4 regions of the Kitasatospora sp. NPDC098663 genome follow, and region 2 is predicted to be linked to each of the others. Evidence: riboswitches for the same ligand, from Rfam matches in the RefSeq annotation. Region 2 holds a riboswitch; each other region holds the start of a gene.
What was found. A riboswitch is a leader RNA that binds a small molecule or an ion and turns the genes downstream of it on or off. The one in region 2 is predicted to bind cyclic di-AMP.
Positions count from the first base shown of each region.

Region 1: it holds a riboswitch for cyclic di-AMP, as region 2 does, so the genes downstream of both, ACIQVZ_RS28280 (M23 family metallopeptidase) here and ACIQVZ_RS00055 (NlpC/P60 family protein) in region 2, are expected to answer to the same signal.
Region 3: it holds a riboswitch for cyclic di-AMP, as region 2 does, so the genes downstream of both, ACIQVZ_RS19760 (transglycosylase family protein) here and ACIQVZ_RS00055 (NlpC/P60 family protein) in region 2, are expected to answer to the same signal.
Region 4: it holds a riboswitch for cyclic di-AMP, as region 2 does, so the genes downstream of both, ACIQVZ_RS12405 (LysM peptidoglycan-binding domain-containing M23 family metallopeptidase) here and ACIQVZ_RS00055 (NlpC/P60 family protein) in region 2, are expected to answer to the same signal.

Region 1 is NZ_JBIWAP010000029.1:95,250-102,786, forward strand. It holds gene ACIQVZ_RS28260 (SpoIIE family protein phosphatase) at 1-392, opposite strand, end outside; gene ACIQVZ_RS28265 (PP2C family protein-serine/threonine phosphatase) at 565-1,695, opposite strand; gene ACIQVZ_RS28270 (TetR-like C-terminal domain-containing protein) at 1,897-2,466, opposite strand; gene ACIQVZ_RS28275 (alpha/beta hydrolase) at 2,530-3,357, opposite strand; cyclic di-AMP (ydaO/yuaA leader) riboswitch at 3,722-3,880, shown strand; gene ACIQVZ_RS28280 (M23 family metallopeptidase) at 3,893-4,729, shown strand; gene ACIQVZ_RS28285 (hypothetical protein) at 4,790-5,806, opposite strand; gene ACIQVZ_RS28290 (GNAT family protein) at 5,849-6,421, shown strand; gene ACIQVZ_RS28295 (sensor domain-containing protein) at 6,575-7,315, shown strand; gene ACIQVZ_RS28300 (hypothetical protein) at 7,487-7,537, shown strand, end outside.
Region 2 is NZ_JBIWAP010000001.1:7,148-14,684, forward strand. It holds gene ACIQVZ_RS00035 (glycosyltransferase family 4 protein) at 1-414, opposite strand, end outside; gene ACIQVZ_RS00040 (glycosyltransferase 87 family protein) at 659-2,098, shown strand; gene ACIQVZ_RS00045 (hypothetical protein) at 2,163-3,194, opposite strand; gene ACIQVZ_RS00050 (NlpC/P60 family protein) at 3,380-4,426, opposite strand; gene ACIQVZ_RS00055 (NlpC/P60 family protein) at 4,653-5,798, opposite strand; cyclic di-AMP (ydaO/yuaA leader) riboswitch at 5,809-5,958, opposite strand; gene ACIQVZ_RS00060 (NlpC/P60 family protein) at 6,296-7,330, opposite strand; gene ACIQVZ_RS00065 (NYN domain-containing protein) at 7,531-7,537, opposite strand, start outside.
Region 3 is NZ_JBIWAP010000016.1:170,698-178,234, reverse strand. It holds gene eno (phosphopyruvate hydratase) at 1-588, opposite strand, end outside; gene ACIQVZ_RS19760 (transglycosylase family protein) at 856-1,773, opposite strand; cyclic di-AMP (ydaO/yuaA leader) riboswitch at 1,779-1,946, opposite strand; gene ACIQVZ_RS19755 (cytochrome P450) at 2,157-3,452, opposite strand; gene ACIQVZ_RS19750 (SDR family NAD(P)-dependent oxidoreductase) at 3,739-4,164, shown strand; gene ACIQVZ_RS19745 (MazG family protein) at 4,182-5,210, opposite strand; gene mfd (transcription-repair coupling factor) at 5,303-7,537, opposite strand, start outside.
Region 4 is NZ_JBIWAP010000009.1:159,892-167,428, forward strand. It holds gene ACIQVZ_RS12385 (IclR family transcriptional regulator) at 1-627, shown strand, start outside; gene ACIQVZ_RS12390 (RidA family protein) at 654-1,079, shown strand; gene ACIQVZ_RS12395 (MFS transporter) at 1,158-2,372, opposite strand; gene ACIQVZ_RS12400 (DUF2470 domain-containing protein) at 2,552-3,271, shown strand; gene ACIQVZ_RS12405 (LysM peptidoglycan-binding domain-containing M23 family metallopeptidase) at 3,536-4,495, opposite strand; cyclic di-AMP (ydaO/yuaA leader) riboswitch at 4,498-4,680, opposite strand; gene ACIQVZ_RS12410 (MFS transporter) at 4,993-6,525, shown strand; gene purB (adenylosuccinate lyase) at 6,533-7,537, opposite strand, start outside.

The DNA of each region.
Region 1 (7,537 bases), on a different contig from region 2:
CGGCGGGGGACGGTGCCCCGGTGGGCCAGCGCGAGGGCCAGGACGCCGACCGGCCGCTCGTCGACGACCATCGGCAGGGCGATCACGGCGACCATGCCGGTGCCCATGCCGGCGTTCTTGTTCGGGTAGTCCACGCTGGTGTGCTCGGGGCTGAGCAGGTACGGGCGGCGTAACCGCAGGGCCATCGCGGCGGGGAGGTCACCGGCCGGATCGACGATGCTGTAGCGCTCGTGGGCCCAGTCCGGCAGCCCGTGCGAGGCGGTCAGCCGGAGCATCCCGGCGGAATCCAGCAGGTAGAGCGCGGAACCCTCGCCGGTGATCCACCCCGGCCCCTCGGCGAGGACGGTGCCGAGCAGTTCGGCGGCGCTGGTGCAGCCGAGCAGTAAGCGCACGCAGCGCATGGGGCTGCGGGCGGTGGGACTGCTGCGCTGTGTCCGGCTCTCGTCCTCGGAGGGGGGAACCCACGGAGAGCTCAGGTCCATCGGATACCCGGCCTTTCCGCTCTCGGGGGGTGGGTGCCCTCTGGGTGCCCGAACGGGCACTTAATTCTTCATACCTTATTTCTCAAGCGGGTGCTGAAGCGGGTGAATGGTGGCCCAGACGGCGTACCAGGACCAGCGTCCGGTCGTCCGCCGCGTCCCGCGCCACCGTCCGGACCAGCCGCTCCGCCGCACCCCGGGTGAGCTGCTGCTGCGTCCGCCACGGCCGCACCACCGGCTCGGCCGCCGCCAGCAGCCGACCCACCCCCTCGTCCAGATCCCGACCCGGCACCTCCACCAGGCCGTCACTGAACAGCAGCAGCGAATCGCCCCGCCGCAGCCGCCCCGACACCGCCGGATACAGCGCGCCCGACACCAGCCCCAGCGCCGGGCCGCCGTGCCCCGACCGCGCCCAGCCGCCGCCGTCCGCTCGGCGGAACTGCGCGGGCGCCGGATGGCCGGCGTTGAACAGCAGGTAGTCGCCCGTCGCCGGGCGCAGCGCGAGGTGCACCGCCGTCGCGAAGTCGTCCTCCCAGCCCATCCGCACCAGGTGGTCGTTGGCCGCCGGCAGGAACGCCTCCGGCGGCACCCGCCCCAGCAGCATCGCGAACGCGCCCGACAGGTGCGTCGAGCGGGCCGCCGCCCGGCTGCCCTTGCCCGACACGTCCACCAGCAGCAGCTCCAGCAGATCCTCCTCGGGGCGGTGCGCGCACAGCAGGAAGTCACCCGAGAACGAGGTGTCGCCGGCCGGCGCCAGCGCACTGTCGAAGTGCCAGTCGAGCAGCCGCTCCGGGAGCCGGGCCAGCGTCCGGGTGTGCTCGGCCAGCTCCAGCAGCATCGAATCGCCCTGCGTTCCGCGCAGACCCAGCCGGTGCCGGAACCGGTTCGCGGCCAGCACCGTCACCGCGGTCGCGGCCAGTACCAGCGTCACCCCGATCCGCACCCCGAGCGGATCCCGCACCACCGCCCCCAGCACCCCGCCGGCCAGCGCCGCGCACACCAGCACCAGCAGCTGCCCGCGCCGCAACAGCAGCCCGCCGACCACCAGCGGCAGCACCAGCGCCGACGGCGGCCAGCTGTACGGCAGCACGATCGGCAGCAGGCTCAGCACCGCGGTCACCCCGAGCAGCACCCCCAGCGCGTACCGCGCGGCCCGGGCGTTCCCGTCCAGCAGCCGCAGGTACCACCGCCGCGCCCTCGCTATCGGTGCGGGCACGTGGACCTCCGCCAAGGGGTCGGCGGTCCCCTGTCATGACCACCAGTCAGCCCGGCCACACTAACCCGTCCGCCCCCACCGCCCCCAGGTCCGCTGCCTGCCCGCCGCACGGGAAGTCGGCCGGTCCGACTTCTCGCGCACGCCTCACCCGGTGCGCCGGCCGTTCGTTCGTCGTGGGGGGCCGGTGCGCCGGGCGGCGTCTCAGGGGGTGGGCCAGGTGCGCAGGCCGGTGGTGAGGAGGGTGATGAGGCGGCTCTGGGTGGTGGCCAGGTCTTCGGCGAGCTGGAAGCCGCCGCCGATGGAGAGGGAGGCGAAGCCGTGGGCGACGGAGCGGACGGTGCGGGCGGCGTGGATCGCCTCCGCGCCGTCGAGGCCGTACTCCCGCAGGACGGCGATGATCACCCCGACGAGCCGCCCGGCCGCGCGGGTGAGGTCGTCGTCCGGCTGCGGGGCCTGGGGGAGCGCGTTGTAGCGGTGCGGGTACTCGGTGGCGTACGCGTGGTAGGCGCGCAGGACGGTGGCGACGGCGTCGTCCCCGCTGCGGCCGACGGCGGCCTCGGCGAGCCGGTCGGCGAGTTCCTCGGTGACCCGGACGGCGATGAGCCGCCGCAGTTCGGCGAGGCCGCCGCTGACGTGCTTGTACAGCGACGGGGTGGCGACCCCGGCCCGGGCGGCGACGGCGGCCAGGGTGAGGGCCTCGGCGCCCTGCTCGTCGATGAGGGCGAGCGCGTGGTCGACGACCTGCTCGGGGGTGAGTCCTACTCGGGGCATGGTGCGGGCTCTCCGTCGGTGGAAGGGGGAAGGGGGAAGGGGGCTGAGGCGGGCGGGTGGGGCTCAGGCGAGTTCGGCGAGGAAGGGCAGCAGGGCGTCGGCGGTGGCCTGCGGGTTGTCTGCCATCGGGTAGTGCCCGGATCCGTCGATCATGACCTTCCGTGCGTTGAGCGCGGCGGCCTGCCGGTCGGCGACGGCTTCCGGCTTCGGGAAGTCGGGGTCCTCGCTGCCCATGATGACGAGCGAGGGGCAGCGGACGGCCGCGGTCCAGCCGATGGGCGCGGAGTCCCCGCCGACGTATCCGCGGGTGGCGGTCTTGCGGCCGGGGGTGCGCATGGCGGCGACGAGTCCGGCCACGTAGGCGTCGAAGTCGGCGGGCTTGGCGCCCGGGTAGGCCAGCTTGCGGTGGTAGAGGCCCCAGAAGGCGGGCGAGTGGACGGTCAGGAAGCCCATGACGCGCAGGGCGCCGCGCATGAGGGCGCCGGGCGGGGGGTTCTCGACGAAGGCGTCGACCAGGGCGATGCCGGCGACCCGCTCGGGGGCGTCGCCGGCGGCCTTGACGACCGTCGCGCCGGTGTAGGAGTTGCCGACCAGGACGGCGCGGTCGATGCCGAGGTGGTCGAGCAGGGCGAGGACGTCGGTGGCGATGGCGGCGGGGGAGTAGTCGTCCCAGACGATCGAGGATTCGCCGAAGCCGCGCAGGTCCATGGTGATGACCCGGCGGCCGGCGGCGGCCAGCAGCGGGCGGAGGTGCCGGTAGGCGGCGCGGGTGTCGAGCATTCCGGGGAGCAGCACGACGGGGGCGCCGTCGCCCTGGCGGGTGTCGTCGTAGGCGAGGCGGCCGCCGGTGACGTCGAGGTACTGGGTGGTGGGGGTGCTGGTGGCGTTCATGGTGGGCCTCCGGAGGGCTGCCGGTGCGGGGCTTCGGAGCGGGGCTTCGGTGCTGCCGCCGATAGCCATAAAGCTAAGACTAATAGCCTTAGCCGTCAAGTCCCTGCGTCCTCGCCGTCCCGTGGCGCGGGAGGTTGGTGAGGGGCGCCCGGGTGGCGGGTCGTCCGTTGACGTCCGATCACGTGAGGCGGCGTCAATGGTGTTCAAGCGTGCTCAAGGGGCCCAAGAGGGACAAAACGCCCTTCGCGCCTCAGAGCGCCCCGCCCGCCTCCGGTCGTCCCGGGCGAACGGCTTGGAATCAGGGCCTCCTAGGATTAACGTTTGATAACGCAGCGCGGTCCTCAACGCCGTACCCAGACGGCACCGTGCGCCGTCGCCTAATCCCGCCGACCGGCCTCCGGGCAGGTCAGGGAGCCGGGGAACCACGTTCCTTGGGGTGAATCGGCGGGGCTCCGGCCCGGCCGTAGGAGACCTTCCTGCTCCGAACCCGTCAGCTAACCCGGTAGGCGCGAAGGAAGGAAAGGAGCGCGCCTCCGTGGCGTCGACGCACACCCCGGCACACCCGGCCGGCCTCGCAGCAGCAGGCACCCGGCTCCTCGACCACCCCGGCCCGGACAGCCCCGAGTACGCGGGCCCGGAGGCCGAGACCAACCGGCACCGGATGCCGCGTCAGGTCCGCGGAACCTCCCCGCTGCTCGGCGTCACCGCCGTCGCCGCCACCCTGGGCGCCACCGGCTTCGCCTCCGCCACCCCGGCCGCCGCCCCGGCCATCGAGACCCCGGACGAGACCCCGGTCGCCCTCTCCGCCGACCCCGGCCTCGCGCTCGCCGCCCGCATCCAGCTGCAGGCCGACAGCCAGCGCACCGCCGCCGAGGAGGACGCCCGCGTCCAGGCCGCGAAGGAGGCCGAGGCCAAGGCCGCCGCCAAGGAGGCCGAGGCCAAGCGGGCCGCCGAGGAGGCCGAGCGGGCCAAGGCCGCCGCCCTCACCCTGCCGGTGCGCGACTACCACCTCACCGCCCACTACGGCCAGAGCGCCCGCTACTGGGCCCACCTGCACACCGGCCTGGACTTCGCCGCGGACACCGGCACCCCCGTCTACGCGGTCGGCCAGGGCACCATCACCTCGGCCGGCTGGTCCGGCTCGTACGGCTACCGGATCGTCGAGACCCTGCCCGACGGCACCGAGATCTGGTACTGCCACCTCTCCTCGATCATCAAGGGCTCCGGCAAGGTCGCCTCCGGCCAGCAGATCGGCAAGGTCGGCGCCACCGGCAACGTCACCGGCGCGCACCTGCACGTGGAAGTCCGCCCCGGTGGCGGCGCCCCCGTCGACCCGGAGACCTGGTTCGAGCAGCGCGGCCTCAACCCCTGACGCACCCGCGAAGCCCCGGCCGCCGGAACCAGAAGGCATCGCGGCCGGGGCTTCGCCGCGTCACTGCTGCGCAGGCTCCGCCGGGTCCGCCGGGTCGGCCGGGTCCGCCGGGTCGGCCGGGTCCGCCGGGTCCGCCGGGTCTGCCGGGTGCGCGTCGAACTCCTCCTGCGCAGGCCCCGCCAGCCCCTCCAGCCGCGCGTCGAACTCCTCCTGCGCCAGCCCGGCCAGGTACGCGTCGATCTCCTCCTGCCCCGGCTCCGGCGCGAGGTCCGGGAACTCCTCCACCAGCAGTCGCGGCAGCCCGGGAACCGTCCACTCCCCGAACAGGTCGAGCGCGGCCTCCACCGCCGCCTCCTCGAACGCCCCGAAGTCCCCGGCCAGTTCGTCCGGCATCGGCCGGCCCAGCGCGGTCAGCTCGGCCAGGTTGCGGTAGCTGCGCCGCATCAGGCCCTGCTCCAGCAGCCGGCGCGCGCCGTCGGTGGCCATGCCGACCGAGATCACCCGGGTCGGGCTCCAGCCCTGCTCGTCCACCTCGTCCAGCCAGCCGGTCTGCGCCAGTGCGGCGAACCTGGCCAGCCGCTCCTCCTGCGCCAGCTCCCGGAAGCCGGTCAGCCACTCCCGCACCGCCTCCGGATCCGCGACGTCCGCCCCGTACGCGTGCAGCAGCAGCGCGTACAGCCGGGGCCAGGTCACCAGGTCGGCGCGGCGCAGCAGCCCGGCCGCGACCTCGCCCTGCCACTCGGCCTCGGCGTGCAGCCGCTCCTGGCGCTTGGCGTTGAGCCGCTTGGCGGCCCGCTGGTGGTCGGTCAGCAGCCGGACGGCGGCGCCGTACGCCAGCGGGTCCGCCTCCGGTTCGGGTTGGACGTACAGGTAGAGCCGCTCGTACAGCAGGTGCTCCACCGCGTTCGAGGTCAGTTCGGGCCAGCCGTCGTGCATCCTGCCCTCGCCCAGCTCCAGCAGGGCCAGCACCGCGCGCAGCGGCGCTTCGGCCACCGGCGTGCGGTCCTCGTCCGCCGCCCAGGCGAGCAGGTCGGAGGCCCTGGTGCGCGGGGCGAGCCGCAGGTCTTCGTCGTTCATAGCTCGAACGGTAACCGCTGGCCGGGAGTAGGGTCGGCTGCCATGGTCCCCGTACGACTCACCGGCCCCCGGCTGGCCATCCGCGAGTATCACCACACCGCCGGCGACGTGGACGCGCTGTACGAGCTGTTCGGCGACCCGGAGGTCACCCGCTACCTCCCCTTCGAGCCGCGCGACCGCGAGACCTGCGCCGACCAGATCGAGCTCTACCTGGAGGAGGCGATGGCGCCGGAGCGGGACACCTACCGGCTGGCCGTCACCCGGCGCGACGACGCCGAGGACCCGGCGGACGCCACGCCGATCGCCCACGCCTCCCTCACCCTCGGCAGGCACCGCTCCGCCCACCTCGGCTACGTGCTGGGCCGCGACGTCCGGGGCCGCGGCTACGCGGGCGAGATCGCCGGCCTGCTCTGCGAGCTCTCCTTCGAGGCCCTCGGCGTGCACCGGCTGGCGGCCCGCGTCGACGTGGACAACGCGGCCTCCGTCAAGGTGCTGCTCCGGCTCGGGTTCCAGCTGGAGGGGCGGGTCCGACACGACCTGTACAAGGGCGGCGCCTGGTCCGACTCGTACCTGTACTCGCTGCTCGCCGACGAGTGGACCGGCGCGACCGGCTGACCTTTCGGCGCGGACCTGGGGGCGGGCCTGCCGGGTCAGGCCCGGGGGGGTTAACCCCACCCCCGATCCGCCAGGCCTCCGGATCCTCTCCGGTCCGCCGTTCGACCAGACTGATGTCATCAGCAGTCGAGAACGAGGGACCGGGGCCGGGACATGAGCATCAGCCGAAGCACGCAGGACCGCGAGTGGGACGTCCTCGGTGGTTACGGCGACGACCCGCGTCCCGCTCGGGCCCACCGGACCGAGGAGCCGCCGGCCGTCTGGCGGGCGCCGTTCTCCAAGCACTACTACCGCGAGATCGGCTACACGCTCACCGGCCTGCCGCTGTCGGTCATCGGTTTCTCCGTCTCGATCGTGCTGTTCTGCATGGGGATCGGCACCTTGATCACCGTCCTCGGCCTGCCCATCCTCGCCCTCCTGACCACCGTCGCCCGCGGCATGGGCCGGATGGAGCGGGCCCGGGTGCGCGGCATGCTGGCCCTGGACGTGCCCGCCCCGGCGCCGGTGCGCCAGACCCGACCGGGCACCTGGGGGGCGATCACCGCGCGGCTGGCGGACCCGGCCGGGTGGAAGGCCGCGTTCTACCAGGTGGTGATGTTCCCGTGGGCGGTCCTCAGCTTCGCCCTGTCGCTGGTGTTCCTGCTGCTCGGCTGGGCGATGGCGCTGTACCCGCTCTACCAGTGGGTCTTCCCGGCCTTCACCTCCTGGCGCGGGTACCGGATCTTCGACTTCTACGACAGCGACAACGTCCAGCACGTCTACTACGTCGAGGGGGCCTGGCAGATCGCCGGCTTCTCGCTGGTCGGGGTGCTGCTCATCATCCTCACCGCGCAGCTGGTCCGCGGCCTGACCAACGTGAACCGGGCCGCCGCCCAGGGCCTGCTCGGCCGCTGAACCCCGCGGGCCTCCCCGGCCCCGCCCGCCTCCCCGGCCCCGTCGGTCTCCCCGGCCCCGTCGGTCTCCCCGGCCCCGCCCGCCTCCCCGGCCCCGTCGGTCTCCCCGGCCCCGCCCGCACCCGGATGTGCTCCGGATGCGGGCGGGGCCGACCCGTGTTCGGATGGCCGGGTGGCCGCCGCACACACCCCCGCCGACCCGCGCGCCCTGGGCCGGGACATC
Region 2 (7,537 bases):
ACCCGCGCCGATCCGCCGCAGCAGCTGCCGGGCGGCCGGCAGCTGGGCCCAGGCCGCCTCGTGCCCGTGGGTCATGCCGAGCAGCCGCACCGCACCGGCCCGGCGCAGCGCGGGCGCCATCAGCCCGAGCGGGGCGGCGGCGCCGAACCAGACCGAGTCGCACTTCTCCGCCCGCAGGATCTCGGCGGCCCGCCGGGTGACCCGCGGTGTGGGAACCATCACCTTCGTCCGGTCCCGGATCACCGGGAACGGCTGCTCGGCGTCGAAGCGGGCCACCTCGCCGCCGTCCCGCCAGGTGGAGGCGTACACCACGATGCTCCCGGCGGGCTGACGTACAGCCATGTTGTGCACGAAGGCCTGGATGCCGCCGGGGCGGGGCGGGAAGTCGTTGGTGACGATCAAGGTTCGGTGCATTCAGGCCACGGCTCGCTTGTCGGGGGGTGCTCGGTGTACCGCTGGGTGATCCGTACGATAGGTCAACACCATGACCCGCCGGGAACGGATCCGCGCACGGCAACCGTTTCACCCCCGGGTCAGTCCTAGTACCTAGGCGGCCGGTGGCGGCCCGGCCAAGCGTGCCGCGCCCGCCCCTCCGACCGCCCGGGCGTCCGTCGCGCGGCGCCTCCGGTGGGACGTCCGAGACGAACGAGGGAGCGCAGTGGAGTTGGCCCCGGCCACCGAGTCCGGTACACCCAGCGGCGCCGCCGGCCCCGGCCCGACGCCGGCCGCCCGGCAGGAGCCGGCCCGTGCCCCCGGCCGCCCGTTCGGGGCGCTCGCCGCACTCGGTGCCACCTGGCTGGCCACCCGGACGGTGCTGGTGCTGCTGATGACCGGCGTGGTCAAGGGGCTCGGCGGGGACATCACCGCCGACGTCTGGATGATCTACCACGCCTGGTACGGCGTCCTGCAGACCGGCACCTTCCCGTTCGACGACGTGACCTGGCAGTACCCGCCCGGCGCGGCCCTGGTGATCCTGCTGCCGGGCCTGCTGCCCTGGTCCTACCTGGTCTCCTTCTGGGTGATCTGCGGGATCGCCGACGTCGCCGCCACCGCCCTGCTGGTCCGCACCGGACTGCGCCGGGGCCGGGCACTGACCGGCGCCTGGATGTGGGTGGTGGCCGTGCCGCTGCTCGGCCCGATGGTCTACAACCGGCTGGACATCATCGTCACCGCGATCGCCCTGGCCGGTCTGCTGGCGCTGATCCGCCGCCCGGCGATCGGCGGGATGCTGCTCGGCCTGGGCGGGATCATCAAGATCTGGCCGCTGCTCGCCCTGATCGGCACCCCCTCCGGCCGCCGCACCCGCCGCGCCTGGACGCTGGCCGCGGCCACCGCCGTCTCGGTGGGCTTCCTGCTCGCGGCCGGGATGAACGGCGCTTTCGGCTTCCTCGCCTTCCAGAAGGAGCGCGGCATCGAGGTGGAGTCGCTCGGCGCGCTGCCGCTGCACTTCGCCCGGCTCGCGGACGCCTGGGACGGCAAGGTCACCATGAACTACGGCTCCCCGGAGATGCTCGGGCCGTGGGTCCCCGTGATCAGCAAGGTGATGATGGCCGGCACCGTGCTGGGCTTCGCCTGGCTGCTGCTCTGGCGCTTCACCGCCAAGCGCCGCAACGCGGCCACCATGTACGACGCGGCGCTGAGCGCGCTGCTGATCTTCACCGTCACCAGCCGGGTGATCAGCCCGCAGTACCTGGTCTGGCTGATCGGCGTCGCCGCGGTCTGCCTGACCGTGCGCGGCAGCAGCCAGCGGCCGGTGGCCCTGCTGATCCTGCTCGCCTGCCCGCTGACGCTGGCCGAGTTCCCGCTGATGTTCAGCCGGATCCTCGCCAGCGAGCCCTGGGGCGTCACCGTGCTCAGCCTGCGCAACCTGCTGCTGCTGGCCGCCACCGTGCTCTCCTGCGTCCGGCTCTGGCGCGCCACCCGCGGCCCGGCACAGCTCCCGGCGACGGTGGTGCTGGCCAAGCCCGAGCCGGTGCCCGCCGGCGCCTATCCGGTGCGCCCCGGCATCGCCTACGAGCAGGACCTGCTGGACGGCATCGACCGGCCCGGCACCCCGGTCAGGCAGCGGCCCGGTACCCCGGCCAGGCAGCGGCGCTGAACGCCGCGCGCGCCGTCAGGCCCGGTCCGGCCGATCTTGCCGGGCCCGCGACGCCGGACACGCCCTAATCGCGCAGCGCGGCCACCTCGTCCAGCCAGAGCCGGGTGAACTCGGCCAGGCCGACGCCCGGTCCGGCCCGGAGCAGCCGGTCGAGCCGGCGGTCCCGGTCCTCCCCCTGCCCGTCGGCCGCGCCGACCGCCCGGTAGAGCGCAACGAGCCGCTCGGGCCCGTAGCGCCGGGCGATCAGCTCGCAGGCGAGCCAGGCCTGCTCGTACGCCTGGGCGATGCCGTCGGCCCCCGCGGTGAAGTCCCGGTCGGCGGGCAGCGTGGTGGGCAGCCGGCCGGCGGCGACGTCCCGGGCCAGCTCGGGGGCGATCTGCTGCGGGCGCCGGCCGGAGTCCCGGTAGGCGGTCCAGTCGGCGACGCCCTCGGAGAGCCAGAGCGGTGTCCAGGCCCGGGTGTCGGCCCTGGTCGCGACGTGGGTGGCCTCGTGGGTGACGACCACCTGCCGACCGAAGTCGCTGAGCCGCCCGAACGTGTCGGGGTTGACCAGCACCCGGTCGGCGGGGGTGTGCCAGGGCGCGCCGGGGGCGGCCGAGGTGACCGCCGCCATGCCCGCCCAGCCCGCCGGGTCGACCTCCAGCAGCCGGGCGAACTGCTCGGCGGTGGCGGGCACTTCGAGCAGCAGGCGGCCCGCCCAGCCGGTGCCCCAGACCTCGCTCACGGCGGGCGCGGCCCGGTCGGCCACCGCGACCAGACCGGCCGGGTCGGGCCCGTCGGCCAGACCGAGCACCAGGCAGTGCGCGCCCGCCGCGGACCGGGCGGTGCCGAGGTCCCAGAGCGCCGGGGGCCCGCTCGCGCTCTCCTCCCGGTCGACCCGCCAGCCGCCGCCGGCCAGGACCAGGTCGATCCGGCGCGGGTACACCACCGGGTAGTCGTCGTACCCGGTGATCCGGACCGCCAGGTCGGCGGCGGCCGTGAGCCGCTCCGGTCCGGCGTCCGCGCCGAGCACCAGGTTGCGGTAGCCGGCCTCGATCGCCGCCGGTCCGGACCAGGAGGGCAGCGCCCGGGCCCGCGCGTCCAGCAGCGCGGCCACCTCGGCCCGCCGCTCCGACGCCCGCCGCTCCGACGCCCGCCCGGCCGCGGAGGGGGCCGGGGCCGCCGGCGGCAGCGACAGCTGGGCCAGCCCGCCGGCCGCGAGCAGCAGCGCACCGCGCCGGGACAGCGTCCGGCGGGCGCCGTCTATCGGGTGGGGGGCGTCGGGGTCGGACGGTGCCGGGCTCAGAGCCGGACCACCCCCGCGACCGGCATCGCGTTGACGCTCTCGTAGCGGACCCTGGCGCCCGGGTAGGGGGCGTGCACGATCACCCCGCCGCCGGCGTACATCCCGACGTGGTGCATGTCCCGGTAGAAGATCACCAGGTCTCCCGGCCGCGCTTCGGAGAGGCTGACCCGCTGCCCGGCGTACGCCTGGGCCTGCGAGGTGCGCGGCAGGGTCACTCCGGCCTGCCGCCAGCTGTAGTACATCAGACCGGAGCAGTCGAAGGCTCGGGGCCCGGTGGATCCGTAGAGGTAGGGCGAGCCGATCATCCGCACCGCGGCGGCCAGCGCGGCCGCCCCGCGCTCGGAGGCGGGCGGGGCCGTGCCGAGGTCCAGCCGGTCGGTGCCCCGGGTGGCCCGCTGTTCGGCCTCCCGGGCGTCCTGGGCGGCCATCCGGGCCCGCTCGGCGACGCCCAGGCTGTTGAGCAGCCGCTGGGCCTTGGTGAGCCGCTGCTGGATCTGCTGCTTGCTGTCGGCCAGCGAGCGGCGGGCCTGGTCGAGTTCGGCGAGCTTGCCGGCGGTCTCGGTGCGGCGCTGGTCGAGCCGGCGCTCGCGGGTGGCCAGTTCGTGCAGGGTCTCCTGCTGCCGCTCGGCGGCCTGGCCGAGGGTGCGGGCCCGGGACAGGTAGCCCTCCGGGTCGGTGGAGAGCATCAGCTGGGCGGTCTGGGCCATGCCGCCGCCGCGGTACTCGGCGCCGGCCACGGTGGCGAGGTCGCCGCGCAACTGGTTGAGCTGGTCCTGGGCGACGGCGATCTCGCCCTGGAGGACGGCCGTCTCGCCCTGGAGCCGCTGCTGCGTCTCCTGGGCGGCGTTGTACTTCTCGGACGCCTGCTCGGCCTCGCCGTAGAGCTGCTCCACCTGCGCCTTGACGTCCTTGCGGGTGGGCGTGTCCGGCGCGGCGGGGGCGGCCTGGGCGCTGCCGCCCGTCGTCACGCCCAGGGCGGTGGTGGCGGCCGCGGTCAGCACCAGCGCACGGGCGAGCAGTTGGGAACGACGGTGCACGGGCATGGCGGCAGCTGCTCCGATCCGGCGGTGGGGCCCCGCCGCCGCCCCAACGCGGGCGGCCCTGGAAGCGGAGTCCGGTGGCAGACGTTAGCGAGTCCGGGCAACCGAGTCCAAACCCCTGCCAACCCGAATATTTGACCCGCAATCGGACATTCGTCCGAGGAACCGGAAAAGCCGCAGGCCCGGCCTTCCGTGTGGAAGGCCGGGCCTGGGAGGGCCTGCGCGGGGATCAGACCCGCACGACGGAGGTCAGCGGCATGTTGCTGACGGCCTCGTAGCGGACCGACGCGCCCGGCTTCGGTGCGTGCAGCACCTGGCCGTTGCCCGCGTAGATGCCGACGTGGTGGGCGTCCCCGTAGAAGATCAGCAGGTCGCCGGGCTGGGCCTGGGAGAGGTCGCTGCCGATCCGGGTGCCGGCGTGGGCCTGCTCCTGCGAGGTGCGCGGCAGCGAGACGTCGACCTGGTTGAACGCCCAGACCATCAGGCCCGAGCAGTCGAAGGAGCCGGGGCCGGAGGCGCCGTAGACGTACGGGCTGCCGATCTTGGAGGCGGCGATGGACAGCGCCGCGGCGCCGCGCGAGCTGCCGGCGCTCGGCTTGGTGACCGGCGCGGCGGGGGCCTGCGACGCGCTCAGGTCGGTGCGGCTGTTGTCGCGGGAGGAGCGGTCGGCGGCCTGCTGGGCCGCCGCCTGCTGCTGGGCGGCCTTCGCGGCGGCGTCGGCCTTCGTCTTGGCCTCGGCGGCGGCCTTCTCCTCGGCCGCGCGGATCGCCTGGCGCTCCTGCTCGGACAGGGTGTTGAAGAGGTCCTGCGCGGCCTTGAGCTTGCCCTGGACGTCGTCCTTGGCGCTCTTCAGCTGCTGGGTGGTGGTCTCCATCTCGGCGAGCTTGTCCTGGGCCTCGGAGCGCACCTGGTCGAGCTTGCGCTGCTCGTCCTGGAGCTGCTTGAGCTGGCCCTTCTGGGTGCCGCCGGCCTGGTTCAGCGTGTCGGCCTGGCTCAGGAAGGTGTCCGGACTGGCGGAGAACATCAGCTGGACGGTCTGGGATATTCCGCCGTTGCGGTACTGCTCGCCGGCGATCTCGGCCAGGCCGCCCTGGAGGTCGGTCACCTGCCCCTGCTGCCGCGCCACCTGGTCCTGGAGGTCGGTGACCTGCTTCTGCAGCTGCTGCTGCTTCTCCTGGGCGGCGTTGAGCTTCTCGGTCGCGACCTCGGCCTGGTCGTTGAGCTGGTCGACCTGCTCCTTGACCTGGTCCTTGGTCGGCTGCGGGTCGGCGTGGGCGCCGGACTGCGCGGACAGCGCGACGGCCGCCGCGGCGAAGCCGGTCAGGATCGAGACCCGGGTGCGACTGGCGGGCTTGGGACGACGATGGGACGCCACGAAGGCGGACTCCTTCTTCCTACGCCGTCTACCGGGTGAGCTGACGGGTTCGGGCCGGAAGCGTGCCCTACGACGCCTCACGACCGTTCCACCGGCCGACCTGGCGCCGATTCACCCCGGAGGAACGTGGTTCCCCGGCTCCGTTCGACAGCACCCCCGACTGCTGGGCTCCCCGTCGGGCAGGCACTGGGCCCGCCCCGCTGCGTCACGAACTCGACGGAAACCACCGCCGTCACCCTGGCTGGGCGATCGGGAGTGCGGTGGTTCGGGGCACGACCCTAGTAACTGAACCGTGATCCGTTCAAATCCTTGTCAGAAAAAAGACGGAAGAAGACCAAAGTTCTTTTGTGAATATGACACATAGTGATCACCGCCGCACGCAAAGCTGATCACTCTTCACCGGCGACTCGCACTGCGGACAAAACCCGAACGCCACCCCCGGTCGGAGGGTGGCGTGGATCACAGGCCCGGACGGGCCCTTCGGGCGTGTCGGGACGTCAGACCCGGCGGATCGTGTTGATCTGCATCGCGTCGACCTTCATCACCTTCACCACGTCACCGGTGTGCGGCGCGTGCACCACCATGCCGTTGCCGATGTACATCCCGACGTGGTGCCGGTCGGGGCCGTAGATGACGAGGTCGCCCGGCTGGGCCTGGTCCAGCGAGACCCTGGTGCCGACGTTGCCCTGCTCCTGCGAGGTGCGCGGCAGCGAGACACCGGCCTGGCCGTACGCCCAGACCATCAGGCCCGAGCAGTCGAAGGTGGTCGAGCCGGTGGCGCCCCACACGTACGGCGAGCCCTGCTTGCTCATCGCCTTGGCGACGGCCACGCCCGCGTAGCCGCCGGCCTGCGGGAGGCTGCCGAGGTCGGCGCGGTCGCTGCCGCGCGAGGCGCGGTCGTCCTGCTGCTGCTGGGCCCGCAGCGCGGCGCGGTCGGAGGCGCTGAGCGAGTTCAGCAGGTCCTGCGCGGCCTTGAGCTTCTGGTTGACGTCCGTCTTGGCCTGGTTCAGGTCCTTGGTGGTGGAGTCGAGCGAGGCCAGGACGGCGGCGGCCTCGGACTTCTCCTGGTCCAGCCGGCGCTGCTGGTCCAGCAGGCCCTTGAGCGCCTCGGACTCGCTGGCGCTGGCCTGCTGGGCACTGGACGCCTTCTCCAGGTAGCCGGACGGGTCGGAGGAGAGCATCAGCTGGACGGACGGGTCGATGCCGCCGGTGCGGTACTGCTCGCCCGCCACGCCGGCCAGGCCGGTCTGGAGCTGGGTCATCTCGTCCTGGCTGCGGGCCACCTTGTCCTGCAGCTGGTCGGACTGCTTGCGGAGCTGGTCGGCCCGCTCCTTGGCGCCGTTGTACTTCTCCGCCGCCTGCTCCTGGTCCTGCTGGAGCTGGTCGATCTGCGCCTTGACGTCGCTCTTGCTCGGCTGGGGCGCGGCGTGCGCGGCGACCTGCGCGGAGAGGGCGACCGCGGTCGCCGCGGCAGCGGTGAGCACGGAGACCCGGGCGCGGCTCGGCTGCTTGGGACGGCGGTGGGAGGCCAAGGGAATTGCTCCTTCTTCCATCGGCCTCACCCGATCAGGTGAGAATCCGGAAAATAGGTTTGACGCCACACCCTAGGGAAGATCCACGGGTTTTGCCACTCCCCCGAAGGCGTGAACTCCACTTCCCCCGCAGGCTTCACCCGATGTGCACACCACCGCAAACCGGGCGCTGACCAGGCATCATCCCGCCGCGGCAGCCGTCAGGGC
Region 3 (7,537 bases), on a different contig from region 2:
GCGCTCCTTCAGCACGCCCTTGAGGGTGTGGTAGACCTCGACGCCCCAGCGGACGGCCTCGGAGAAGGACTCCGCGCCGATCGGGGCGATCATGAACTCCTGGATGTCGACGTTGGAGTCCGCGTGCGAACCGCCGTTGAGGATGTTCATCATCGGAACGGGCAGCACGTGCGCGTTCGGGCCGCCCAGGTAGCGGAACAGCGGCAGGTCGCTGGCCTCGGAGGCGGCGTGCGCCACGGCCAGCGAGACGCCCAGGATCGCGTTGGCGCCGAGCGAGGACTTGTCCGGGGTGGCGTCCAGGTCGAGCATGGCCTGGTCGATCAGGCGCTGCTCGGTGGCGTCGTAGCCGACCAGCTCCGGGCCGATCTGCTCGATGACGGCCAGGACGGCCTTCTCCACGCCCTTGCCGAAGTAGCGGTTCTTGTCACCGTCGCGCAGCTCCAGCGCCTCGAAGGCGCCGGTGGAGGCACCCGACGGGACAGCGGCACGGCCGGTGCTGCCGTCGTCGAGGCCGACCTCGACCTCGACCGTGGGGTTGCCACGCGAGTCGAGAATCTCACGGGCTACGACGACATCGATGGACGGCACGAGGCATCTCCTTGCGGAAGCAGGGTCCGGCTGACGTTGGGTGCTGCCGGCGGGACGATTGCGGAGTCGTTACGACCAGAGCCTAACCGCCCCGGCCCCCGGGGCCGCGCTGGCCTCGGTCCCGTCTCAGCGTGTGGCCCGGCTACCCGCCAGTAGTTCACCTGCTTGCCCGATCGAAGCGGGCGAATACGGGGGAATGCGGGCGAAGGGGGACGGCACTCGTCCCCCTTCGCCCGCAGGGCGCGGGCCGTTCGGGGCCCGGGCCGCTCAGCCGAGGTGCAGCACCTGGCCGGGCATGATCAGGTTGGGGTTGCCGCCGACGGTGCCGCGGTTGCCGTCGTACACCGACTGCCAGCCGCCGGACACGCCCTGGGCGGCGGCGATCGTCGACAGCGTGTCGCCGGCCCGGACGGTGTAGTCGTGACCGCCCTGCGCGGCGGCGGACTGCGCGACCGGGGCGGACTGCGCGGGCTGCGCGGCGCGGGGCGCGGACTGCGGCTGGGCGGCGGGCTGGCCCGCGTACTGCTGGTAGACGCTCTGGTGGCTGGTCCAGTACCAGGCGCCGTTGTTCTGGTACCAGTACACCTTCGCGTCGGCGTCCCAGCCGGCCTTGCCGGAGAAGCCCTGGGTCTGCGGCTGCGTCTGCTGCGGGGCCTGCTGGACGGGCTGCTGGGCGGCCGGCTTCGGGGCGGCCTGCTTGACCGGCTGCTGGGCGGGCTTCGGGGCCTGCGTCTGCTGGGTCTGCTTGGCGGCGGGCTGCTTGGCGGGCTTGGCGTCCGTGGAGGTGTCCACGGAGGCCGGGGCGCCGCCCTTGGTCAGGCCGGCCTTCTGGGAGCAGACGGGCCAGGCGCCCGGGCCCTGCGAGGCCAGCACCTTCTCGGCGACCGAGATCTGCTGCGCCTTGCTGGCCTGGTTGGCCTGCGGGGCGTAGGAGGTGCCGCCGTACGCCTTCCAGGTGCTGGGCGTGAACTGCAGGCCGCCGGAGAAGCCGTTGCCGGTGTTGATGCTCCAGTTGCCGCCGCTCTCGCACTGGGCGACGGCGTCCCAGGTGGAGGCCGGGGCGGCGGAGGCGCCGGTGGCGGTGAGGAGCGGCATCGCGAGTCCGACGCCGGCCACACCGGCGACGGCGATGGCCTTCTCGGCCTGGGTGCGACGACGGTGACGGCCAGTTCCAACGAACAGCATGAAGAGGTCCCTCTCCGCACGCCTGCGAGGTGAGCTGTCGGGTTCGGACCGGGAGGTGGCCCGGCCGCCGAAAGCGGAAACGATTCCGCTCGGGCGGCTTCACCCCAAGCCGTTGGGGAACGGCAACAAACCTGGTTCCCCCGCCCCTGCCCAGGGTCTGGTCGGTTTCCCGTGGCGCGGCGGGCAGGATTCGGCGTTCCGCGCACGAGGTCCGCAGCTGCGAACTCCAGGGAGAGTAGACAGATCATCAGACCAATAACAAGCTCATATCGCCGATATCACACACAAATTACGGCGCGTGGTCAATCGCCTACCAACGGCGGCGGTATGTCCGGATTGATACGGGTTCAGACCCGGCCCCATGAGCCGCCGGAGACGTGCCGTCAGCGTGTCGAAGCGTCGGTCGGCGTGACCGGAGGCGCGTGCGGAGAGCGGGTCTCCGGAGTGAATTCGACCGGGAGTTCCCGCAGGCCACGCATGATCAGGCCACCTCGCCAGCGCAGGTTCTCCGGGTTTTCCGCGAGCCGCAGGTCCGGCAGCCGGGAAAGCAGCGTGGCCAGTGCGCTCCGTCCCTCCAGGCGGGCCAGCGGGGCCCCGATGCAGTAGTGGATCCCGTGGCCGAAACCCAGGTGCGGATTGTCCGTGCGGGCCAGGTCCAGGGTGTTCTCGTCCGAGAACCTGGCCGGATCGCGATCCGCCGCGGCCAGCACCACCAGCACCGGATCGCCCACCGGGATGTCCACCCCGCCGATCGACAGCGGCCGCGTCGCGAAACGCCACGTCGCCATCTCCACCGGACCGTCGTAGCGCAGGAGTTCCTCGATCCCGGTCTCCAGCAGCGCCGTCTCGCCGCGCACCACCGACTCCTGCAGCAGCCTGCGCTGCTCCGGGTTGCGCAGCAGCGCGTACGTGCCGTTGCCGATCAGGTTGACGGTCGTCTCGAACCCCGCGAACAGGAGGATGAACGCCATCGCGGCGGCCTCGTTCTCGTTCAGGTGCTCGCCGTGGTCGCTCGCCCGGATCAGGCCCGAGATCAGGTCGTCACCCGGATCCGCCCGCTTGCGGTGGATCAGCTCCAGCAGGTACGCCCGCATCCGCTTCACCGCCCGCCCCACGCCGCCGCGTTGACCGCCGCCGTGCCGGATCATCATCCCGGCCCAGTCCCGGAAGTCGTCCTGGTCCTCGGCCGGCACGCCCAGCATGTCGCAGATCGCGTAGATGGGGAGCGGGAACGCGAACTCGTGGATCAGGTCCGCCGAACCGCGCTGCGCGAAGCCGTCGATCAGCCGGTCCGTGAGCTGCTGCACCCGCGGCTCGAACTCCGCCACCCGGCGCGGCGTGAACGCCTTCGACACCAGCCGGCGCAGCCGGGTGTGGTCCGGCGGGTCGATGTTCAGCAGATGCGTCATCAAGTCCGCCTGGCGCTCCCCCGGAATTCCCACCCGCCCGGTGCGGTGCGCCTGCTCGCTGTGGTGCGCCGGGTTCTTCGACAGCCGGCCGTCCGCCAGCGCCTGCCGCGCGTCCGCGTAGCGGGTCACCAGCCAGGCCTCCACCCCGCTCGGCAGCGTCGTGCGGTGCACCGGGGCGTGCTCGCGCAACCAGGCGTAGGCGGGGTACGGGTCGGTGGCGAACTCCCAGGTGAAGAGCTGCGGGGCGGCGGGGTCGGGCTGCACTGGCATGCGTCGACCGTATCCGGTGGGTCGCGGCCGCACCGCCTCCGGCGACCGCGACCGGCGGGGCCGGATCGTCAACACCCGGCGGACGGCCCGCCAACGCTCCGTGGACGCCCCGTGGACGCCCCGTGGACGGTCCGTGGACAGCTCTTGGACAGCTCTTGGCCGGGTGGCGGGCGTGACCCTGGTCACCTGAGGGGTAATCCCTGTTGCGGAGGGTCAGGACCTGCCTACGATCCTCCGCAGAAATCGTGGGCGCCGGTGCGGTGTCGCCCACAGGGAGGAGCAGACCATGCGGGTCAGCGGGGCAGTCGTCGTCATCGCGGTACTCGACGGCGGATCGGGAGCCGAGCTCGCCCGCCGGTTCACCGCCGCCGGCGCCGCCGGAGTGCTGATCGCCGACCAGCGTGCGGGCGTCGCCGAGGACCTCGCCACCGAACTCGACCGGCCGGGCTGCCCCGTCGTCGGCGTCGGCGGCGACATCCGCCGCCCCAGCGACGTCGCCGCCCTCGTCGACACCGCCGAGAAGCACCTCGGCCCCATCGACCTGTTCTGCGTCGCCGGCCCCGACGGCGAGCGGATCGTCTCCCTCGCCGAACTGCCCGCCCGCCTCGACCTCGAACGCCTCGCCGAACTCCTCGCCCTCGTCGGCGAGGCCATCGGCGAAGTCGTCCCCCGGCAGCGGCGGCCGATCGAGAACACCGCCACGGCCGCCTGAGGCCCCGCCCGGGCCCGCTACCCGCCGACCGGCCCGAGGCCCTCGGCCGCGCGCACCGCGTCCCGGTAACCGCGCGCGGCCGAGCGCAGCGCCGCGTCCACGTCCACCCCGGCGTCGTACGCCCGCTGCGCCACCGCCAGCAGCAGCCGGCCCGCCGACTGCGCCGTCAGCTCCGCCGGCAGCGCGTACGGCTCGTCCGGCACGCCCGCGAAGCCCGCCCGGCGCACCCGCGACACCAGCTTCGCCGCGTACGCCAGCGACGGCAGCCCGGCCGGCACGCCGTCCAGCACCGACTCCCGGTCCGCCTTCTCGGCCGCCTTCAGCTGCTCCCAGTTCGCCTCCACCTCGGCGGTGCCCTCCGCCTCGACGTCCCCGAACACGTGCGGGTGCCGGTACATCAGCTTCTCGACGATGTCACCGGCCACGTCGTCGATCGAGAACGCCTCCGCCGGGTGCTCCTCGGCGATCCGGGAGTGGAAGAACACCTGGAGCAGCACGTCGCCCAGCTCCTCGCGCAGCGTCTCCCGGTCCCCCTCCTCGATCGCCTCGACCAGCTCGTACGCCTCCTCGACCAGGTACTTCACCAGGCTCTCGTGCGTCTGCTCGGCGTCCCACGGGCAACCGCCCGGCGAGCGCAGCCGGTCCATCACCGACACCAGGTCCAGCAGCCGCGCCCCCGGCAGGTCGTACGACCCCGGCAGCACCTCGATCTCCGGCACCTCACCGGCGTGCTCCACCGCCAGCCGCGCCAGCGCGTCCGTCAGCCCCGGATCCCCGTCCGGGCTGCCCAGCCACACCGTCGGCCCCGCCCCGCCCGGCTGCCCGGTCAGCAGCCGCGCCAGCGCCGGTGCCGACCCCGCCGCCACGACCTCGACCTCCACCCCGGCCTGCCGCACCGCCGCCACCTGCGGATGCCCCGCGTCCGCCGCCAGCACCCGCCCCGCCGACCGCAGCGCCTCCCACGCCGGCCACGCCAGCAACCCGGGGGCCACCCGGTGGGTGGTCGTCAGCAGGATCAGCTTCGCGTCCGGAACATTCGTCGTCACACCCCGAACCTACCCGCCGCCCGCCCGGGGCGGGGACGGGCCCGACGGAGCCCGCCCCCGCCCCCGGGCCCGTGCGGGCGCCAGGGCACGCCCTACTTCTTCGACCCCGCCAGGTCGTCGAACATCGCCGACAGGAACTCGCTGCACCAGCCCAGCAGCTCCCGCCCGACCAGCGGCTTGCCGCCGATCCGCCCGGTACTCGGCCGCGGCACCAGCAGCTGCTGGGCGGCCGCCTTGACCTGGCTGCGCGGGTAGAGCCGGTTCAGCCGCAGCTGCTGAGACTCCCGCAGCTCCACCGGCCCGAACCGGACGTTGGCCCCCTGGAGGGTGATGTCCGCGATGCCGCACCGCCGGGCGTACAGCCGCAGCGCCGCGACCAGCAGCAGGTTCTCCACCGGCTCGGGCAGCTTGCCGTAGCGGTCGACGAGCTCGTCCCGGACCTGCTGGATGTCCGCCTCCGAGTTGACCGCCGCGATCGAGCGGTACGCCTGCAGCCGCAGCCGCTCGCCGGGCGCGTAGTCGTGCGGCACGTGCGCGTCGACCGGCAGCTCGATCTTCACCTCCAGCGGCTCCTCCTCCGGCTCGCCGCCGTTCGCCAGCGACTCGCGGAACTCGGCCACCGCCTCGCCGACCATCCGCATGTAGAGGTCGAAGCCGACGCCCGCGATGTGCCCGGACTGCTCACCGCCGAGCAGGTTGCCCGCGCCGCGGATCTCCAGGTCCTTCATCGCGACGTACATACCGGCGCCCATCTCGGTGTGCTGGGCGATGGTGGCCAGGCGCTCGTGCGCGGTCTCGGTGAGCGGCTTCTCCGGCGGGTACAGCATGTACGCGTAGCCGCGCTCGCGGCCCCGGCCGACCCGGCCGCGCAGCTGGTGCAGCTGGGAGAGGCCGAAGGTGTCCCCGCGCTCGACGATCAGGGTGTTGGCGTTGGAGATGTCGATGCCGGACTCCACGATCGTGGTCGACACCAGGACGTCGAACTCCTTCTCCCAGAAGTCGACGACGACCTTCTCCAGCTGGTTCTCCCCCATCTGCCCGTGCGCGGTGGCGATCCGCGCCTCGGGGACGAGGTCCTTGAGCCGGGCGGCCGCCTTGTCGATCGACTCCACCCGGTTGTGGATGTAGAACACCTGGCCCTCGCGCAGGAGTTCACGCCGGATCGCGGCCGAGATCTGCTTCTCGTCGTAGGGGCCGACGAAGGTCAGCACCGGGTGCCGCTCCTCCGGCGGGGTGGTGATGGTGGACATCTCGCGGATGCCGGTGACGGCCATCTCCAGGGTGCGCGGGATCGGCGTCGCGGACATGGTGAGCACGTCGACGTTGGCGCGCAGCTTCTTCAGCTGCTCCTTGTGCTCGACGCCGAAGCGCTGCTCCTCGTCGACGATGACCAGGCCGAGGTCCTTGAACCTGGTCTCGGAGGAGAACAGCCGGTGGGTGCCGATGACGACGTCCACCGAGCCCTCGAACAGGCCCTCCAGCACGGCCTTGGCCTCGCTGTCGCTCTGGAACCGGGAGAGCGCCTTCACCGACACCGGGAAGTTGGCGTACCGCTCGGCGAAGGTGGAGAAGTGCTGCTGCACCAGCAGCGTGGTCGGCACCAGCACCGCCACCTGCTTGCCGTCCTGCACCGCCTTGAAGGCGGCGCGCACCGCGATCTCGGTCTTGCCGTAGCCGACGTCGCCGCAGATCAGCCGGTCCATCGGGACGGACTTCTCCATGTCGGACTTGACCTCGGCGATGGTGGTCAGCTGGTCCGGCGTCTCCGCGTACGGGAAGGCGTCCTCCAGCTCGCGCTGCCAGGGGGTGTCCGGGCCGAAGGTGTGGCCGGGGGCGGCCATCCGCGCCGAGTACAGCTTGATCAGGTCGGCGGCGATCTCCTTGACCGCCTTCTTGGCCCGCTGCTTGGTCTTCGCCCAGTCCGCGCCGCCGAGCCGGTGCAGCGTCGGGGCCTCGCCGCCGACGTACTTGGTGACCTGGTCGAGCTGGTCGGTCGGCACGAACAGCCGGTCGCCGGGGTGGCCGCGCTTGGCCGGGGCGTACTCCAGCACCAGGTACTCGCGGGTGGCGCCCTGGACGGTTCGCTGCACCATCTCGACGTACCGGCCGACGCCGTGCGCCTCGTGGACGACGTAGTCGCCGGTGGCCAGGGCCAGCGGGTCGATCGCGTTGCGGCGCCGGGACGGCATCCGGCGCATGTCCTTGGTGGAGGACTTCTGGCCGGACAGGTCGGTCTCGGTGATGACCGTGAGCTTCAGGGCCTCGTCGACGAAGCCGTGCTCGATCGAGCCGCAGGAGACGTAGACGACGTCCCGGGTGGGCGCCTC
Region 4 (7,537 bases), on a different contig from region 2:
AGCCTGGAGGAGGAACGGTTCGTCTACCGTGACGCCGCCTACCGCTACCACCTGGGCGCCGGCCTTTTCGCCCTCTCCGGCCTCGCCCTGGAACAGCGCGGCGTCCGCCGGATCGCCGCCCCGCACCTGGCCGAGCTGAACGCCACCACCGGCCAGACCGTGCACCTGGCCGCCTACGAGGGCGGCGAGGTCGTCTACATCGACAAGTTCGACTCCCGGCACCCGGTCAGGATGTACTCCCGGATCGGCCTGCGCGCCGCCCTGCACAGCGCCGCCGTCTCCAAGGTGCTGCTGGCCGACCTGCCGCTGCCCGAACGCCGCCGGGTGGTCGCCGGGATCGACTTCACCCCGCACACCCCGCGCACCCTCGGCACGCCCGAGGCGCTGCTCGCCGAGCTGGAGAAGGTCGCCGTCCAGGGCTGGGCGCAGGACCACGCCGAGCACGAGGCGTTCATCAACTGCGTGGCCGCCCCGATCCGGGACGCCAGCGGCCAGGTCGTCGCCGCCGCGTCCATCTCGGTGCCGGACGTCGTCCTCCCCTACGAGCAGGTGCTGGACCTCCTCCCGCAGCTGCTCGCCACCACCCGCGCCATCTCGGCCGACTGCGGCCGCCCGGACCACAACTGATCAACCGTCAGACCGTGAGGAACCCCATGAACGAGCAGCACCCGACCAGCGACAAGACCGAGATCCGCACCGACGGCGCCCCCGCCCCCGCCTGGATGTTCTCCCAGGGCGTCCGCAAGGGCCCGATCCTCCAGGTCTCCGGCCAGGGCCCGCAGGACCCGGCGACCGGCGAGTACCTGTACCACGGCGACGTGAAGGCGCAGACCCGGCGCACGCTGGAGAACGTCAAGGCGATCGTCGAGGCCGGCGGGGCCACCATCGAGGACGTGGTGATGTTCCGGGTCTACCTCACCAAGCGGGCGGACTTCCCGCTGATGAACGAGGTGTACGCCGAGTTCATCGACGAGAACATCAAGCCCGGCGGCGTGAAGCCCTGCCGCACCACGATCTTCGTCGAGCTGCCGCAGGAGCCGATGCTGGTCGAGATCGACGCCCAGGCCGTCGTCGCCTGAGACACCGTCGAGCAGCCCGACCACCGCGGGGGCCCGGACGCGCACCAGGCGTCCGGGCCCTGCGCCGTCCCCCCTCGCTCACCTCCCCGCGGGCACGCCCCGCTCGGCCGGGGCGCCCGAGCGCGCCACGACCCGTCCCTCGCCCGCCGCGCCGCGCCGGTCCAGCGCCGCCGCGAACACCGTCACACCGAGGGCGACCGCGGTGAGCAGCCCGCCCACCCAGTTCGGCGCGTCGTAGCCGAGACCGCCGGAGATGACCAGCCCGCCGAGCCAGGCGGCCAGCGCGTTGCCCAGGTTGAACGCGGCGATGTTGGCGGCCGAGGCCAGCGTCGGCGCGCCCGCCGCCTGGTCCATGACCCGCTTCTGCAGCGGCGCGACGGTCGCGAAGCCGAACAGCCCGATCAGCGGGATGAGGACGATCGCGGCCGGCTTGCTGTGCGCGGCGAAGGTGAAGGCGAACAGCAGCACCGCGAGCACCGCGAGGATCACGGTGAGGCTGCGCATCAGCGCGCGGTCGGCGAACCACCCGCCCAGCAGGTTGCCGACGAACAGGCCGACGCCGAACAGGAAGAGCAGCCAGGTGACGCTGCTCGGGGCGAAGCCTGCCAGTTCGGTCATCATCGGCGTGATGTAGGTGAACATCGCGAAGATGCCGCCCCAGCCGAGCACGGTCATGGCGAGCGCGAGCCAGAGCCGCAGGGTCCGGAAGGCGGCGAGTTCGGGGCCGAGCCGGGCGGCGCCGGCCCGCGGCTGGACGGGCACCAGCGCCGCGATTCCGGCGAGGCCGAGCAGGCCGAGCCCGGCGACGACGTAGAACGTGGAGCGCCAGCCGAAGTGCTGGCCGAGCAGGGTGCCCATCGGGACGCCCAGCACGTTGGCGGCGGTGAGGCCGGTGAACATCAGGGCGATGGCGCCGGCCCGCTTGTGCGGGGCGACCAGGTCGGCGGCGACGACCGAGCCGATGCCGAAGAACGCGCCGTGCGCGAACGCGCTGACGATCCGCCCGACCATCAGCAGCCCGAAGGCGGGAGCCACGGCCGCGATCAGGTTGCCCAGCACGAACAGGCCCATCAGCGTCAGCAGCATGCCCTTACGGGGGGCCCGGGTGCCGAGGACGGTGAGCAGCGGGCCGCCGACCACGACGCCGAGCGCGTAGCCGGAGATCAGCAGACCGGCGGTGGGGATGGAGACCGAGAAGTCGCCGGCGACCTCGGGCAGCAGGCCCATGATCACGAACTCGGTGGTGCCGATACCGAAGGCGCTGATCGCCAGCGCCAGGAGCGCGAGGGGCATGAGGGACCGCTTTCCGGAGAGAACCGTTGTGCATGCAACTACCGGCGTCGACAATACGAGACATCCACAGATACTTGCAAGCGCCGCCTATCCCTGGCGGCAGCAACCCTGGCCACGCCACTTGCCACACCCTCAAGCGGATATTAGGTTAGGCTCACCTAACTAACTGGAGGTCCGTCATGAGCCTGCCCGCCGGCGACGCCGAGGTGCCCGAACCCACCACCGCCGAGCGCGTCCAGAGCCTGCTCAGCGCGACCTCCTCGCTCACCGTCCGCGCCTGCGGCGAGCACCACGACCTCGACACCCCGGTCTCCGTCCACGGCTCCCGACTGCGCCTGCGAGCCCCGCTGGGCGACCCGCTCGCCTCCGCCGCCGCCCGCGCCACCGACGGACTCGCCGTCGTCCTGGACGTCACCGACATCTCCCCCGTCGCCGTCCGCGACCGGATCCGCGCCCGCCTCACCCTGGCCGGCCGACTGCACCTGGCCCACCTCGCCGACGACGGCCTCAGCGTCCACCTGCGCGTGGACGTCGCCCACGCCGTCCTCTCCACCCCGTACGGCACCGGCGCGCTCACCGCCGACGACCTCGCCCTCGCCACGCCCGACCCGCTGGCCCGCTACGAGGCCGCCATGCTCACCCACCTCGCCGACGACCACGCCGACGCCCTCGCCCTCCTCACCCGGCTGCTCGACCCGGACCTGCTCGCCCAGCACCCGGAGGTCCGCCCGCTCGCCCTGGACCGCCACGGCCTGGTCCTGCGCCTGGACCACCCGCACGGCCACCGCGACGTCCGCCTGGTCTTCCCCGAACCGGCCGCCGACACCGAGGACTTCGGGCAGCGGATGCACGAGCTGCTGACCGCCGCCCAGCACGGGCTGCCCGCCCACCGACTCTGAACCGGCCCACCGAAGCCGTCGACTCGCCCCGGTCGCGCCCGAGAAGGCCCGGAAACGACAGCGGCCGGCCCGGCTCGCGAGAGAAGTCTCGCGAGCCGGGCCGGCCTGGGCGTGTCCCGCGCCCATGTCCACTGCTGCGGCGATCACCCGGTCGAGCGGTCACCCGACATGACCATCCCGGGCGGTCGATTCGCCTCGTAGCAGCGGTGGTTCCTCATCCGGCACATCCGGTACACCCGGCGCGTCCGGCACATCCGGCACGGGTCAGAGCGCGACGCCGTGGGCCCGCAGGTAGGCGACCGGGTTGATGTCCGAGCCGTACTCCGAGCCGTTGCGGATCTCGAAGTGCAGGTGCGGGCCGGTCACGTTGCCGGTCGCGCCGGAGAGGCCGATCTGCTGTCCGGCCTTGACGGCCTGACCGATCTTCACGCCGATCGAGGACAGGTGCGCGTACTCGGCGTAGTGGCCGTCGGCGAGCTTGATCTCGACCTCGTTGCCGTAGGCGCCGCCGTTGCCGGCCTTCACCACGACGCCGTTGCCGACGGCGCGCAGCGGGGTGCCGGTGGAGGCGACGAAGTCCTGGCCGGTGTGGTGGCCGGAGGCCCACATCGAGCCGGCCACGCCGTACGCGGTGCCCAGCTTCGGGTTGGCCAGCGGGGCGACGAAGGCCGAGGCGGCGGCGACCGGCACGGCGGTGACCGCGGTGGTCGGCGCGGCGGTCTGCAGCTGGGTCTGGAGCTGGGCGGACGGCTTGGCCGTCTCGGTCCTGACCTCCAGCTGGGCCTGCGGCTTGGCGGCGGTGGTGGCCGGCGCGGCGTCCTGGGCGGACGGCTGGGCGGGCTTCGCCGGGGCAGCGGGCTTGGCCGGGGCGGCCTGGCCGGCGATCACGAGCTGCTGACCGGGGAAGATCAGGTCCGGGTTGCCGCCGACGACCTCGCGGTTGTGGTCGTACAGCGCCTGCCAGCCGCCGTCGACGTGCTGGGCGTCGGCGATCCGGGACAGGGTGTCGCCGCTGACGACGCGGTAGCTCTCCTGCGACGGGGCCTGGGCCTGGTCGGCGGAGGCGGCGGCCGGGGCGGCGGTGACCGCGGCGGCCGGCGCGGGGTGGGCCTGGGCGCTCATCGCGGTGACGAGCGGCAGGGCGAAGGAGACACCGGTGACGGCGGTGGCGATCCCGATGCGGGCGGCGCGGGGCAGGGCGATACGACGAGCCTGTGCAGGCATGGAATTTTCCTCTCCGACGCCTGCGAGGTGAGCTGTCGGGTTCGGGCTGGAGTTGCCCGGCCGCACATGCGGCTTCACCCCTAGCCGGCCCTGGATCCGGGTACGCGAAAGCGTGCCGATTCCGGTCCGGCGACTTACCTGTGGGTCCCCCGCTCCTGCCGTACAGAGTTCGGTGCGAGCCACCGGGCAGCGGCAGGATTCGGCGTTCCACCCGGTGGATCCGTCCGGACTGGCCGGGCGGTCGCTGAACTAAAACCCATCCGTTCGGGTGAAGCAATGTCGATCACTTGAACCGGCAACGACCCCCCGAGCTGCGGTGACCCTCCGAATGATCGGCTGCACCGTACGTACACAATCCATTTACCCGGCGCCACTGATCCACGACGCTGCGCCGACTCCGCCACCGCTGCGCACCCACCCGCTCACGCACCGCGCACCCACCGACACACCCCCCGGTGACCCTTGTCACGTACGCCCCGCGGGCGCAGGATCGGCCCGTGGCCACCTCCGAAGCAGGAACACTGCGCCTGGGCACCTCACGGGGACGCTGGGTCCTCCTCGCGACAGTGCTCGGCTCCAGCATGGCGCTGCTCGACGGCACCGTGGTGAACGTCGCGCTGCCCCGCATCGGCGCCGATCTCGGCGCCTCCCTCGCGTCCCTGCAGTGGACGCTCAACGCCTACCTGCTCACCCTGGCCGGGCTGATCCTGCTCGGCGGCGCGCTCGGCGACCGGTACGGCCGGCGCCGGGTCTTCCTGATCGGCGTGCTCTGGTTCGCCGCCGCCTCCGCGGCCTGCGCCGCCGCCCCCACCATCCACGTGCTGATCGCCGCCCGCGCCGTCCAGGGCATCGGCGGGGCGCTGCTCACCCCCGGTTCGCTCGCCATCCTGCAGGCCGTCTTCCACCCGGACGACCGCTCGGCGGCGGTCGGCCTGTGGTCGGGCCTCGGCGGGGTGTCGGCCGCGGTCGGCCCCTTCCTCGGCGGCTGGCTGGTGGACGGCCCCGGCTGGCGGTGGATCTTCCTGCTGAACCTGCCGCTCGCGGCCGCCGTGATCGCGGTCACCTCCCGCTTCGTCCCCGAGAGCCGGAACGAGAGCGCCGTCGGCCGCTTCGACGTCCCCGGCGCACTGCTCGCCGCGCTCGCCCTCGGCGCGATCACCTACGCGCTGACCGCCGCCGGGGAGGGCCTGTCCCCCGCGGTCTGGCTCACCGGCGCGGCCGGCCTGCTGCTCGGCGCGGCCTTCATCGCGGTCGAGCGCCGCGCCGCCGAGCCGATGCTGCCGCTCGGCCTCTTCTCCTCCCGGCTGTTCACCGCCGTCAACCTGGTCACCCTCTGCGTCTACGCGGCGTTCAGCGGGGTGTTCTTCCTGCTGGTCGTGCAGTTGCAGATCGTCTCCGGCTTCTCCCCGCTGGTCTCCGGCCTCGCCCTGGTCCCGATCACCGTGCTGATGCTGACCCTGTCGGCGCGCGCCGGGCGGCTCGGCAAGCGGATCGGCCCCCGGATCCCGCTCACCGTCGGTCCGCTGCTGTGCGCCGCCGGGGTGCTGCTGATGCTGCGCACCGGCCCCGGCTCCTCCTACTGGGCGGACGTGCTGCCCGCCGTCACGGTCATGGGCAGTGGGATGACCCTGCTGGTCGCGCCGCTGACGGCGACGGTGCTGGCCGCCGTCGAGGTCCGGCACGCGGGCATCGCCAGCGGCGTCAACAACGCCGCCGCCCGCGCGGCCGGGCTGCTCGCGGTCGCCGCGCTGCCCGCGCTCGCCGGGCTGAGCGGCGACGCCTACCGGGTGCCGTCCGCGGTGGACTCCGCCTTCCGCACCGCGATGCTGATCTGCGCCGGGCTGCTCGTCGCCGGCGGGCTGACGGCCTTCGCCACCGTCCGCGGCAACGTGCTCGCGCCGGTGGACCGTCCGGTGGCCGAGCCGGACTGCGAGTGGGCCTGCGGCACCACCCCGCCGCTCGACCCGGGCCACGTCCACACGGACGAGGGCCCTGCCACCGGATCGGCGGCAGGGCCCTCAGTCAGTTGACGTGCCGTCAGAGGATGTCGGCCGGCGCGTACTTGGCGGCCTCCGGGTAGGCGGCGGCAACGGCCTCCACCTGGCGGACCACCTCGGCGACCTGGGCGCCGGCCGCACCGGTGAAGGAGAGCCGGTCGGCCAGCAGCGCGTCCAGCCCGGCCCGGTCCAGCGGGATCCGCTCGTCGGCGGCCAGCCGGTCCAGCAGCTCGTTCTCGCGGGCGCCCGCACGCATCGCCAGCGCGGAGGCGACGGCGTGCTCCTTGATGACCTCGTGCCCGGTCTCCCGGCCGACGCCCGCGCGCACCGCGCCCATCAGCACCTTGGTGGTGGCGAGGAACGGCAGGTAGCGGTCCAGCTCGGTCTCGATCACGGCGGGGAAGGCGCCGAACTCGTCGAGGACGGTCAGGAAGGTCTCCAGCAGGCCGTCGAAGGCGAAGAAGGCGTCCGGCAGCGCGACCCGGCGCACCACCGAGCAGGAGACGTCGCCCTCGTTCCACTGGTCGCCGGCCAGCTCGCCGGTCATCGAGGCGTAGCCGCGCAGGATGACGGCCAGGCCGTTGACGCGCTCGCAGGAGCGGGTGTTCATCTTGTGCGGCATCGCCGAGGAGCCGACCTGGCCCTCCTTGAAGCCCTCCGTGACCAGCTCGTGGCCGGCCATCAGACGGATGGTCTTGGCCAGGCTGGACGGCGCGGCGGCCAGCTGGACGAGGGCGGTGAGCACCTCGAAGTCCAGCGAGCGCGGGTAGACCTGGCCGACGCTGATCAGCACGTTGTCGAAGCCGAGGTGCCCGGCGACCCGGCGCTCCAGCTCGGCGAGCTTGTCGGTGTCGCCGCCGAGCAGGTCCAGCATGTCCTGGGCGGTGCCGACCGGGCCCTTGATCCCGCGCAGCGGGTAGCGGGCGATCAGCTCCTCCAGGCGCCGGAAGGCGACCAGCAACTCGTCGGTGATCGACGCGAAGCGCTTGCCCAGGGTGGTGGCCTGCGCGGCCACGTTGTGCGAGCGGCCGGCCATGACCAGCTC